Regions from separate parts of the Neobacillus sp. DHD-1R genome, predicted to be linked through region 1. Evidence: riboswitches for the same ligand, from Rfam matches in the RefSeq annotation. Region 1 holds a riboswitch; each other region holds the start of a gene.
The links. Region 1 has a riboswitch for cyclic di-GMP ahead of AC3ANL_RS23180 (amidase). Riboswitches for the same ligand answer to the same signal wherever they lie in the genome.
Positions count from the first base shown of each region.

Region 1 (4,215 bases):
AGACATTTTAGTCAATAATGCGGGTACTTCATCCGCCCAACCATTTGAAAAAGTAGGCACGGACCTTTGGCAGCATGACCTTGATTTAAAATTATTTGGAGCAATTAATTGTTCACGATATGCCCTTCCCTATATGCGTCAAGTCGGAGGAGGAGCCATTGTCAACGTGACGGCGGCCATTGCCAAAACTCCACCTGCTTCCTCCTTGCCAACTACGGTGAGCCGGGCAGCCGGCATGGCTCTTACTAAAGCTATGAGTAAGGACCTTGGTGCTGACAATATCCGGGTTAACACTGTTTGTATTGGGTTAATCCGAAGTGATCAGATTGAAATGAAGTGGAAACAAACCGCTCCTGAACTTACATGGGAACAATTTGCACAAAAGCCAGATCACAACATTCCTTTAGGCCGTATTGGAAATACGGATGAGGCAGCTAAAGTCATTACCTTCCTCGTCTCAGATGCTGCCTCTTATGTAACTGGAACAGCGGTGAATATAGACGGTGGAATGGCTGGTACTTTATAAATTGGTCAACTCCTTCTTACGCAAAACAGAACCTCGTCACCACGACAAGGTTCTGTTTTTTATTGGTGCCTGACACCAGCGCTTTGTTCCAACATAAAACGTTAAAACCGTTGCTATTCCATGCAAAAACCCTATTTTCATTATTAGGGATTCATTGTCATCCAGCTGCCAACATGGTGAATGGCTATGCCATTGAAGCCCGGAGTGTTAGCATAATAGTCACTAACCTTGGTGAGCTCCTGATTCATGAAAGATTCTCCTTCTTCATAAAAGGATATGTTATCGCCTTCATCGGTCTTTCCTGTTTCCACACCGACAACAAGTGATTTACCATATATTCCGGCAAAAGCAACTTCATTTTTTACAAGATCAATAATCATCGGGGCCGAGTCACGATAGGCCATAATGGTTATACTGCTTGTATTAACGGTTACCCATTCGGCTAAAATCCCTTTTCCAAATGTATTTTTATAGTTTATTTCATCAAACCAGAACGGCATGTCTACCTCGAGAGGAAGATTTAAAGCAAGTGTACTGTTTTTCGCTTTCGTTAATAATGACTGATAGGATTTGATTGTCTCGGCCTGATTCGTTGTCCAGCCACTATATAAATATGGCTCGACATCTAAATGAACACCTGCAAATTTTTGAGCAGAGGTGGAGCCATTTTGATAATTGCCCAACCAAGTCATTAATTGGTTTTGGCTTGTATAGCCTTTTGGTGCCACCCAGCCTGGTGCTCCGTCTAATGCGTAAATTTGAATACCTTTTTCCGATACTTTTTGGATAAAGCTGCGATATACATTCATCGAAATATCACGATCTATCTGCAGATAGACTTTGTTTACCTGTTTGCTCTCTAATAAGGCGATAATTCCCGGTTCATCATTGACAATCAACCAAGGGTTCCAGAGCCATGTTGCCCTGTCTTGTGAGACTGAGGCTTTCACGTTTAAACTTGCACCTCCAACAGCTAGTGTAAAAAACAGCATGACAGCCACCATAATTCTTCTCATTATCTACATCAATCCTCCATCCTATCAGCCAAGGCTCATAGAATGAGAACCTGGCAGCCTGACGACCATATGCTTTTAAAAGCGGTTAGGTTCACGGCTTTGCGTCCTTCCCTTTCGGTGAAGTTTGCCTTTTCCGATTAGTTGTTTCTATCATTATATTCGATTTCTATACTTGCTTCATCTACTTTTAGGGAAAGATTTATTAATTTTAAGGCTCTGTTTTTTTGGCTTATATATCATTTGCACTATGTTTATTTTTCTTTCTCTTTAAAAGTCAGGACAAGTTTGTTATTTTTAAACATATAAACTGACGGAGCTGTTTTAGGAGGGTTTTATGGAAAATGTCAAAAAAGGGTCAACCATTCAATCATTAGAAATTGGAATGGGGATTATTGATCTAATTGCTAAACATGGAAAGCCAATTAAATTTTCAGAGATACAAGAGCTCTCCCAGACAACGAAGAGTAATCTATACAAATATCTAAATACTTTTACCCAACTAGGAATCCTCTATCGTGATAAGGCCATGGGTACCTATATTCTTGGCAGTAAATTAATTGAATATGGGATGGCTGCAGTTGATCAAGAAAATGTTCTGGATCGAATAACGCCTTATTTAGAAATGCTGAATAGTAAAACCATGAGCACTGTTTTGTTTTCCATTTGGACAAACAATGGCCCCATGGTCATTAAGATGCTGAATGTGAGCCAAGGTTTTAATATTGGGGCTCAAATTGGAACACTGCTGCCGCTATTTTCTGCCGCCGGCAAAATTTTTATGGCCTTCTCTGATGAATCTATTATTCAAGGCTGGAAGGAGTCTGAAAGTAAGAAAATTGCCAAAGACAACCTAGTTCAACTGGAAAAGGAAATGATGCTGATTAAGGAAAGGGAAATTTCCTTTGCAAGTGAACCTCTTGTACCATCAGTGTCCGCTGTCTCCTTTCCTGTATTAAATTACAAAAGAGAGCTCTTAGGGGCGGTTGTCATTGTTGGCTTTTCCGAACAGATCCCCAAAGATATAAACGATGAGCTCAGCCAATCTATTATTGAGATTAGTAAGCAAATTTCTCACAGCTTTGGCTACAAAACAGAAATAAATAATATTTGAGCCAAACACCAAGTTAAATATAAGCTAGATGAAAAGCCAAACGACAACAAGTCCTTTGGCTTTTTACATATTCCTATCAATTTAATAAAAAAAGGAATCCCTTCACAAAGCGGATTCCCAAGTTACGAATTATCCCACATTACTTGTCTTTTCTTTCCTAAGGGCCGGAGGAGCGACTGTAATGCCCGTCGTTTCTTCAAAATTAAATAAACTGGAAGGCAAGTCAGTAAACCTCTCTAGTTCATTGTAAGCTGGAATACCATGGTAAGACATATCTAAACCCTCGTCTTCTTCTTGTTCGGTTGCCCGGAAACCTACTGTTTTTTCGCATAGCTTCGCAATGATCGTTCCCCCAATAAGCCCCCAAGCCATAACGACCACTGCCCCAAGAACCTGCACCTTTAAAAGCGAAAAATCACCTGTTGTCAACAAGCCTTGTGACTTATCAAGCAAACCAACAGCGATGGTGCCAAACACGCCGCCGAAACCATGTACCGCCACAGCTCCGACAGGATCATCTACTTTTAAATGATCCACCAATAGAGTGGCATAAATGACTATGATTCCACTGATCACACCAATTAGAATCGCGCTCCACTCGGATACATAGGCACAGCCAGCGGTGATGGCAACCAATCCGGCTAACACGCCATTGATCGTCATACTCGGATCTGCTTTTCCAAATTTCTTCATCGTCAAAAAGAGAGCAGCTGACCCGCCGCTTGCTGCAGCTAACATCGTGTTGATGGCAATCGGAGCTAACTCTTTACTAGATGCATCTAATGTACTTCCGGCATTAAAGGCAAACCAGCCGAACCACAAAATGAAGGCACCGGCAGAAGCTAACGGAATGTTACTAGGGGCAAAAACATTCACGCTTCCATCATTATTAAATCTTCCTCTTCTCGGTCCAAGCAGCTTGGCCATGGCAAAAGCGGTAAAACCACCGACAGCATGAATGGCTGCTGATCCCGCAAAGTCCTTCATCCCTAACTTTGCTAACCAGCCCTCGCTATTCCAAATCCAGTGGCCCGAAAGCGGATAGATGATGATGGTGATTAATGCCGCTGTTACTACATATGCCTTAAATTTCATTCGTTCAGCAACTGCTCCAGAAATAATCGAGATGCAAGCAACGGCAAACCCCATTTGAAAAAGGACAAACGCGACACTTGGCAGCTCCAGCGAAAGGGTAATTTTTTCGGGGCTTCCAAAGAGATTCGTTCCCATAAATCCAAAGGCATCCTTACCAAACATGACCCCAAATCCGATCAGCCAAAATGCTAACGCGCCAATGGTTAAGTCTACAAAAATTTTCATCGTAACATTAACTGCATTTTTCGTTCGGACAAACCCCGCTTCAAGTAAACTAAATCCGCCTTCCATAAACAGAACCATGGCTGCAGCAAGGACGACCCACACTGTATTTATATACATTAGCTCCAAAAGATTACCCCTCCCCATTCGCTAAATCATCAATATCGTAGTCAATTGTCCCTGTTCGGATGTTATAAGCTTCTAAAATTGGATAGACATAAATTTTTCCGTCACCGTCTTCACCG
Region 1 is NZ_CM173232.1:4,689,104-4,693,318, forward strand. Features, by position in the region: gene AC3ANL_RS23175 (SDR family NAD(P)-dependent oxidoreductase) at 1-526, shown strand, start outside; gene AC3ANL_RS23180 (amidase) at 670-1,542, opposite strand; cyclic di-GMP riboswitch class I at 1,592-1,681, opposite strand; gene AC3ANL_RS23185 (IclR family transcriptional regulator) at 1,877-2,653, shown strand; gene AC3ANL_RS23190 (ammonium transporter) at 2,783-4,099, opposite strand; gene AC3ANL_RS23195 (P-II family nitrogen regulator) at 4,104-4,215, opposite strand, start outside.

Region 2 (4,215 bases), 1.5 Mb from region 1:
TTTTTCTGGTTTGGCATCAGGAATCGATACCGAAACACTTGTAAAAAAATTAATGGACGCAGAAAAGGCACAATTAAATAAAGTTTACCAAAATAAGACCAAGACGGAATGGAAAGTCGATGCCTATCGAGAGGTGAATACGAAATTCCTTGATTTACGTACTTCCATGGAAAGTCTTCGATTGGAGTCTACTTTTACAAAAAGTAAACTGACTTCATCGGATAGCAGTAAGGTAGACGTAACGCTGGCAGGCATACCAAGCAGAAGTGAGTATGTTATTTCGGCTGCCACACCGTATCAGCCGGGGACGCCTTCCTCTGTAAAATTCGCTTCCACGACGCTTCCAAGTGAAGCAAGTGAATTAGGAGCAGGGAATGGGTTTCAATTTAGCTTGAACGGAGAAACAATAGACCTGACTGCTCAAGATTCGATCCGAAGCTCGCTTTCAAAAATCAATGCTTTAGCAGCTAAAACGGGCGTGACCGCCAGCTATTCCAGCGGTGACCAGGCGATTGTGTTTACCTCTAAAGATGCAGCGACAACTATTAACATTGCGAATCTATCAAACCCTGTGAATGGATTAAATCTGGCAGCTGGCACGGTAAGCGGGACACAGAATGACTTCCCGGCAGGAAACCCTAGCGGTGCCACCGGAAATTCAGCTGTAAATGCCGTCGATGGTCAGGTGACGATTAACGGTACGACCCTAACGCTAAAGAATAATCAGCTAACCTACGACGGGATTACCTTTACCATCAAAAACGACATACCACAGGGGAGCAATGTCACGATTACGAAAAAGACAGATGTGGATTCGATCTTCGATTCGATCAAAGGGTTTGTCGATAAATATAACGATACCATCAAGACGTTGCACGATAAGGTCGGGGAAAAACGCTATAAAGACTATGCCCCCTTGTTAGATGACCAGAAAACGGACATGAAGGACAAGCAAATCGAACTATGGGAAGAAAAGGCAAAGAGCGGGTTATTGCAAAGCGACCGAATCATTTCGTCGGCCTTAGATAAATTGCGCACCACCTTGTACTCGAATGTTCGTGATGTGGATTCGACAAAAATGAATAGTCAATTCGATTCGCTCGCTGAAATTGGGATTACCTCCAGTTCCAATTATAAAGAAAATGGGAAGCTGGTCATTGATGAAACAAAGCTAAGAGAGGCTTTAGAAAACAATACCAATGAAGTGTCGTTATTATTTTCCAAAAAATACGATACCGGCAGCTCGACAAATAATACCGCTAATAATAAAGACGAATTTGCCAATAGCGGGATTGGCTGGAGACTGTATGACCAACTTAATGAGACGATGAAGGAAATTTCCAAAACAGCCGGCACGTCCAATGATACGGTCCTTGGTAAATCATTAAGCCAGCTGGACACACAAATCGATTCTTGGGAGAAGCGATTACAAACGAAAGAAGATTATTACTGGAAGCAGTTCACAGCCATGGAACAAGCGATTCAAAAAGCGAATAGCCAGAGCGGCTGGTTAACACAGCAAATGGGCGGGTGAATGTAGCCATGTATGAACAGAAACAGGCATTCCTCCAAACCTATAGCCAGCTTACAATGAAACTAGTAAACGAAATGAATTCGGACGAGACAGACCACATCCAAGCCTTGCTGGACGCGAGGCAAACCTGTATTGAAAAGGTAAACCGTTTGGATCAAACCGCGGGTGGGATCCTCCTCAACGCGGCCATTAAAGAACAGCTGTTACAAATAGTTCCATTGGAAGAAAAGGTGAAAGAGCTGTTACAGGGAGAGCAGCAAAAAGTAATATCCAATCTCCATGCCCTAAAAAAGGAAAAAAAGATTAAACGGTACGGGGAAGCTGCCTATGGTTCAACTGGGGTTTTTTATGATAAAAGAAAATAGCGAAAAGGGGAAGATTATGTCTCTTACTAATCCATACCAAGCATATGAGAGTAATCAAGTACTATATGCCAAAGGGGAAGAGCTGACACTGCTTTTATATAAAGGTGCGATAAAATTCATTGAGCAGGCAAAACTAGCGATTGAAAAAAATAATCTGCCGCGAGCCAACGATCGCATTCTTAGGGCTCAGAACATCATTAGTGAATTAATGGTGACCCTTAATATGAATATCGAAATTTCGAAGTCCCTACTCCTACTTTATGACTATTTAAAGCAAAGATTAATCGAAGCGAATATCCATAAAGAGGCGGAAACTTTAAATGAAGTCCAAGCCATGCTGGTAGAACTGCTTGAAACTTGGACAGAAGCCATGAAAGCTATCAGACTTACTTAACAAAAGTAAATTTTTTGTTAAGTAGGTCTTTTTTCGTTTTTTCCCCATTGTAATATTTGTAAGCGCAATGTAATATAATAGTATTGATAAAATTTCGACCAATTTTACCACAAAACGACAATTAATCCGATAAAGGCAAACCTGGGGAAATCCAGGGACGCAAAGCTATAGGGGCTACCATCAATCTTGATAACGCCAGCCAGTTACCGAAGAGTTATAGTTTATTTACTATTGACTATTCTTCGGAATAGTCTTTTTTTGTTCTGAGAAAATGGATAAATTTACCAATTTTAAAAAGGAGGTTTTTTATGCTTCAAAATATTTCCGTTTTAAAGCAGGCATTGGATGCTTCAGTGTTAAGACACAATGCGATTTCTAATAATCTAGCAAATGTCAATACACCCAATTATAAGCCGCAAAAAGTAGTCTTTGAGGAACTGCTTAAAGGAGAATTAGCTAACACTTCTTTTGAAGGAAAGCGTTCGAATGAAAAGCATATACCAATCGGGAATACAGCAGCCAGAGCCTTCATTACCGAGCAGCCTGTTGTGATGCAAAATAGTGGGAATGGTGTTGATGTCGATCAGGAAATGACCGATTTGACGACAAACTCAATTTGGTATCAAACCCTAAGCTATCAATTAGGAGAAGAATTAAATCTATTAAAAACAGCCATAAGATCAAGGTAGGGGATCGAATATGTCAATGTTTCAGCCATTAAACATAAGTTCTTCCGCATTAACAGCCGGGCGCCTGAAAATGGATATTATTTCTTCCAATATTGCCAATGCTACGACGACAAGAGGAAAATTGGTGAATGGAGAATGGGTACCATATCGAAGGAAGATGGTTGAGGTGGAGGCGAAAGGGTCGGCCCCGTTCAGTCAATATTTACACAACGAAATGGGAGCAAATGGTGTAAAGGTCACAAGGATTGTTGAAGACCAGACACCTTTCAATCCGGTTTATGACCCAACCAATCCAGACGCAAACAATGATGGCTATGTCATGATGCCGAATGTAGATCTCACCAAAGAGATGGTTGACCTGATGAGTGCCTCGAGAGCATATGAAGCCAACGTTACGGCTTTTAATGTAGGGAAAACGATGTCGTTAAAAGCATTAGATATTGGTAGATAAGGAGTTTTGCCATAATGAAAATTGATTCATTGTTTACAAACCCAGCCACATTTTTGGATAAGCGTCCAAATGTTAATGCGGTTTCACCTGCGAAGACATCCTTTTCAGCAATGTTGGGAGAGGCCTTGCAAAGCGCGAACGATACCATTGTCCAATCAGAGAACATGTCTGAAAAAATTGCCACAGGGGAAATCAAGAATATTCATGATGTCACGATTGCTGCCCAAAAGGCAGAAATTGCTCTCCAGCTGACCACCCAAGTAAGAGATAAAGTCGTGGAATCCTATCAAGAAATCATGAGAATGCAAGTATAATGAACTGCTTAGTTTTGACACGAAAGCTGGTGAACTATGACTTATGAAAGAAAAAATTCGTGATATTAAGGAAAAAATCGTTCAGTTTTGGATGAATACCAGCAAGAAAAATAAATTTTTCTATATTGGTACCTTTTTGGCGTTAATCGCCATTTTCTGCTTTGTTTTTTTCTATTTATTAAAACCGAATTATGTACCACTTTATACCAATAGCTTAAGCCAAAAGGAAATCGGTGAGATTAAAGGGGTTTTAGAAAAACAAGGGTTCACCGACTATAAGATTGCCAATAATGGTACGCAAATTCTTGTTCCAAAAGAGTCTGCTCCCGACTTAATTGTAAATTTAGCCTCTGAAGGACTACCAAAAAGCGGTCCAATTAGTTTTACAGAACAAACCCAGAATCTGAAGTTTGGCGTAACGGAGCAGGAATTAGACGTCATCGAACGAGAAACGATTCAGAAGCAATT
Region 2 is NZ_CM173232.1:775,239-779,453, forward strand. Features, by position in the region: gene fliD (flagellar filament capping protein FliD) at 1-1,534, shown strand, start outside; gene fliT (flagellar protein FliT) at 1,543-1,899, shown strand; gene fliS (flagellar export chaperone FliS) at 1,883-2,293, shown strand; cyclic di-GMP riboswitch class I at 2,418-2,504, shown strand; gene flgB (flagellar basal body rod protein FlgB) at 2,602-2,982, shown strand; gene flgC (flagellar basal body rod protein FlgC) at 2,993-3,433, shown strand; gene fliE (flagellar hook-basal body complex protein FliE) at 3,448-3,747, shown strand; gene fliF (flagellar basal-body MS-ring/collar protein FliF) at 3,791-4,215, shown strand, end outside.
Region 2: linked by a shared signal. The riboswitch ahead of flgB (flagellar basal body rod protein FlgB) and the one ahead of AC3ANL_RS23180 (amidase) in region 1 are both predicted to bind cyclic di-GMP.

Region 3 (4,215 bases), 480 kb from region 1:
AGGATGCTTACTCGCTGCGCTGTATTCCACAGGTCCATGGTGCTTCTTGGCAGGCTTTTGATTATGTAAAAGAAAAATTAGAAATAGAAATGAATGCTGCAACTGACAATCCGTTAATTTTTGATGATGGGGAGAAGGTGATCTCGGGAGGAAATTTTCATGGCCAACCGATCGCTTTTGCCATGGATTTTATGAAAATTGCAGTAGCCGAGCTTGCGAATATTTCGGAAAGACGGATTGAAAGATTAGTCAATCCACAATTGAATAACCTACCGGCATTTTTAAGCCCTCAACCAGGGTTACAATCAGGGGCAATGATCATGCAATATGCAGCTGCAGCCCTCGTATCAGAAAATAAAACTCTTGCTCATCCTGCAAGTGTTGACTCGATACCATCATCGGCAAACCAAGAGGATCATGTAAGCATGGGGACCATCGCATCCAGGCATGCTTACCAAATTATTCAAAACGTAAGAAGAGTCCTCGCCATTGAGTTGATTTGTGCGATGCAGGCAGTAGAAATTCGTGGAGTGGACAAAATGGCAATGCATACAAAAATGTTTTATGAAAAAGGAAGGGAACAAGTGCCATCCATTATACAAGATCGAATTTTTTCAAAGGATATTGAAAAAGCGGCTGAATGGTTAAAGAAAATTGAATTTCATCAATTTATACGGGATTTAAGTGTGGAAAAAGGATAAACCTGATTCACTATTACCTCCCCTATTCCATATAAAAAGGCGTGAAAAGATCACGCCTTTTACTTCATATGATTTGGGAGCCATCGGCCGGTATCTTCGCGCCGCTCGTCCTCATTCTCGACTCTATTTTTAAAAGCCTCTTGAGTTACGATCAATTCCTCGTCCCCGATCGCTTCCTTTACATGCTTTTCCGTTAGGCTATCCTCTGGAAAATCCCCTGGATGATTTTTTTTCTTATGCTCAAAATGTTCTCCGCGTGCCAAAGTCAACACTCCTTTCGTCTTCGGATGTAGCTTTCCCAAACCTAAATAAAAATATCACTTGGTATAACATTTCCAATTTATCGATCGAATTAATGTAATAAAAAAAACTGGTTGATGGGTGGCTCTCACTCATCTCCAGCTTTTTTTTCTTGACTAGTTGGTTTACACATATGGTCCAGCATAAAACCTGCAAACACTATAAAAGCGATGGGGATAGAAAAATTCAATACATGAATAATAGTCATTCTAAGGTCTCACCACCATTAATTGAATATTATTAATATTAAGTTTATTTTTACGTTGTTTACATTATATGCTAAATGTCACAATTTAGACAAATATAATTATTCAATAAATTGGGATTAATTTCTATTATTTTAAAAATAAGGAAGTAAAATGTAGAATAATGGATTAATATGGAAGAAAAAATAGTAAGAAAATTTTTAAAAGTGACAAAATACAACAACCTGTTATAAAAGAACTAGATATAATGGGCATATCAAAACAAATTAAGTCATATTGCCCATAAAGAAAAGAGGAATACTAGAAAATCTGTAATGCTTAAGTTGGAGTGAGGCAGAAAAAGGCAAACTTGTTGAAAAGCAAGGACGCAAAGCCGAGGATCTACGGTAAGGGATGAACTAACTTGCTATGATGGCCGGGTTACCTGGAATACGAAATGTATTTTAGGAGTGAGAAAAATGATAATTACACAAAGAGATGTAGATGTAATCGATCAAGAATGGCTAACACTCATATTAGAGGCAAAAGGACTAGGGCTGTCAATAGAGGAAGTTCGAAATTTTCTTAGTAGAGATGAACAGGAAGAACCATCAGGTACATACTAAAAAAAGCATTCTACAAAAAATGTCATTTTGTAGAATGCTTTTTCTTTTATAATATAAGAATTTAAAGTCTTGGCTTCGAAAATTGTCCAGCTTCAGCGCCCTAGCGGCTAGTGTCCTTCGCTCTCCCCCTACGATAAGTCAAGCACGAATGCACCTCCGGCTCTTCGTGTTTCCTTTATCGCGTTTAACGGGCAGTAGATCCTCAACTGCCCGTAAGCACCCGATCGGCTCAACTAACAATCAGCGAGAAGAACGTTCGCTGATTGAAGTTTCACCTTATCTCAGTTGGAGCGCTCCAGGCCATACGCCGCTGACCAGGGCGCTTCCGCTTTTCTATCTATTCATTCGAATTTTGATTGATCCGCCACTTATTAAATTCAAGGAAATCGCGAAATTGATCCTTTGAAACACCTGAATTCATAGCTTCTTTGACCAGATTCATCCAATCTGTATCCAATTCATCCTTGTCAATTTGTTCGTGTATTAAATGTTCAACAGGAAGATGTAATACAGTAGCAATTTTTTCGAGAAACTGAATAGATGGATTCTTTTGCAGGTTCCTCTCAAGCGAACTTAAATAGGACTTTGCAACCCCAGCTTGTTCAGCTAGTTCGGATAGTGACATTTTCTTTTCTAAGCGGAATTTTTTAACGCGGTCACCAATCATTGAGCCTCACACACCTAATTAATATGATAGTTTATCCCACATTACGGACGGTATAGTTATCCATCAATAACCAAGGGTATTCGAAAAATAATGGGGAATACTTTATATGTTCCATTCTACCAAAAAGAATAGAAAAGTACCATATTAAGAACGATTGAATATTACAATATAATGAACATTAAAAATTTTATTAGTAATTTAAAGTAATTTTGAAAAAATGTGTAGATAGAGTTAATATTAAAAGTGTTGCCAATGATAGCTAAAACTATAATCTTTTTAAGATGACTATGACGAACAATATTATGTGATGTACATAAATATAATCAAAAAGGCAGGGAAATAAATGATAGTCCTAAAATCACAACGTGAAATTGATGCAATGAAGAAGGCTGGAGATATTCTTGCAGCCTGTCATAAAGAAATTGCCAAATTAATAAAACCAGGTGTAACCACATGGGAAATCGACATGTTTGTGGATGAATTTCTTAAGAAAAATGGAGCAACACCAGAACAAAAAGGTTATAAAGGCTATGAATATGCAACATGTGCCAGTATCAATGATGAAATATGTCATGGGTTTCCACGGAAAGAACCTTTAAAAGAAGGTGACATAGTAACAATTGATATGGTCGTTAATTATAATGGGGCATTGGCTGATTCTGCTTGGTCCTACGCAGTGGGTAATGTCTCAGAGGAAACGGATCACTTATTAAAGGTAACGAAGGAGGCCCTGTATCGGGGAATTGCACAAGCTGTAGTGGGCAATCGCATTGGAGATATTGGTCATGCTATCCAAACCTATGTTGAAAGCGAAGGTCTTTCTGTTGTCCGAGACTTTATTGGCCATGGAATTGGTGCAGTTATACACGAGAAACCGGATGTTCCGCATTATGGTTTGCCCGGAAAAGGTGCCAGAATTAAAGAAGGGATGGTATTTACAATTGAACCAATGGTAAATATCGGCCGATACCAAACGAAAATGGATAACAATGGCTGGACAGCAAGAACGATCGATGGAAAATATTCTGCCCAATATGAGCACACGCTCGCCATTACAAAAGATGGTCCCGTAATCTTAACCGAGCAGAAATAAGCAAAAAAAGGATGTCTCAAGGACATCCTTTTTGCTTATACTATTAGAATTTATTAGTTGTGGCTTCGAGAATTGTCCAGCTCCAGCGCCCTAGCGGCTAGTGTCCTTCGCTCTCCGCCCTACGATACATCGAATCGCTAACGCTCTTCGTGTTTCCTTTATCGCGTTTAAGGGGCAGTAGATTCTCAACTGCCCGTAAGCACCCGATCGGCTCAACTAACAATCAGCGAGAAGAACGTTCGCTGATTGAAGTTTCACCTTATCTCAGTTGGAGCGCTCCACAAGGAAGGCTTCGGCAGCAATGGCATCGCACGAAGGGAAAGCGTTAGTTTTTCCGAGGAGGCCATACGCCGCTGAACAGGGCGCTTGCGCTTTTCTTATTTCTTCCTTAAGTTTCCAAGCTCTTCCACCAATGCCTGCATTTCATTAGGGCTAAACGAATTTTTCTTTAAGACCATTTCATAAATTTCCTTTAATTCTTCATACATGTCTTCATCAAAATGAGAAGGCTTGATTGCCCCAAGGTTTAATACTTTTAATTTTTCTTTTATTTGTTCAATCATATATGCAACATTTTCGACAGATTTCTCTGATAAATTCATTTCGTCACCCCGTTCAATTAATAATCCCATCTTTTCATGTT
Region 3 is NZ_CM173232.1:4,210,459-4,214,673, reverse strand. Features, by position in the region: gene hutH (histidine ammonia-lyase) at 1-701, shown strand, start outside; gene AC3ANL_RS20825 (hypothetical protein) at 761-964, opposite strand; cyclic di-GMP riboswitch class I at 1,540-1,635, shown strand; gene AC3ANL_RS20820 (anti-repressor SinI family protein) at 1,666-1,812, shown strand; gene AC3ANL_RS20815 (helix-turn-helix domain-containing protein) at 2,150-2,479, opposite strand; gene map (type I methionyl aminopeptidase) at 2,823-3,572, shown strand; gene AC3ANL_RS20805 (DUF1128 domain-containing protein) at 3,950-4,174, opposite strand.
Region 3: linked by a shared signal. The riboswitch ahead of AC3ANL_RS20820 (anti-repressor SinI family protein) and the one ahead of AC3ANL_RS23180 (amidase) in region 1 are both predicted to bind cyclic di-GMP.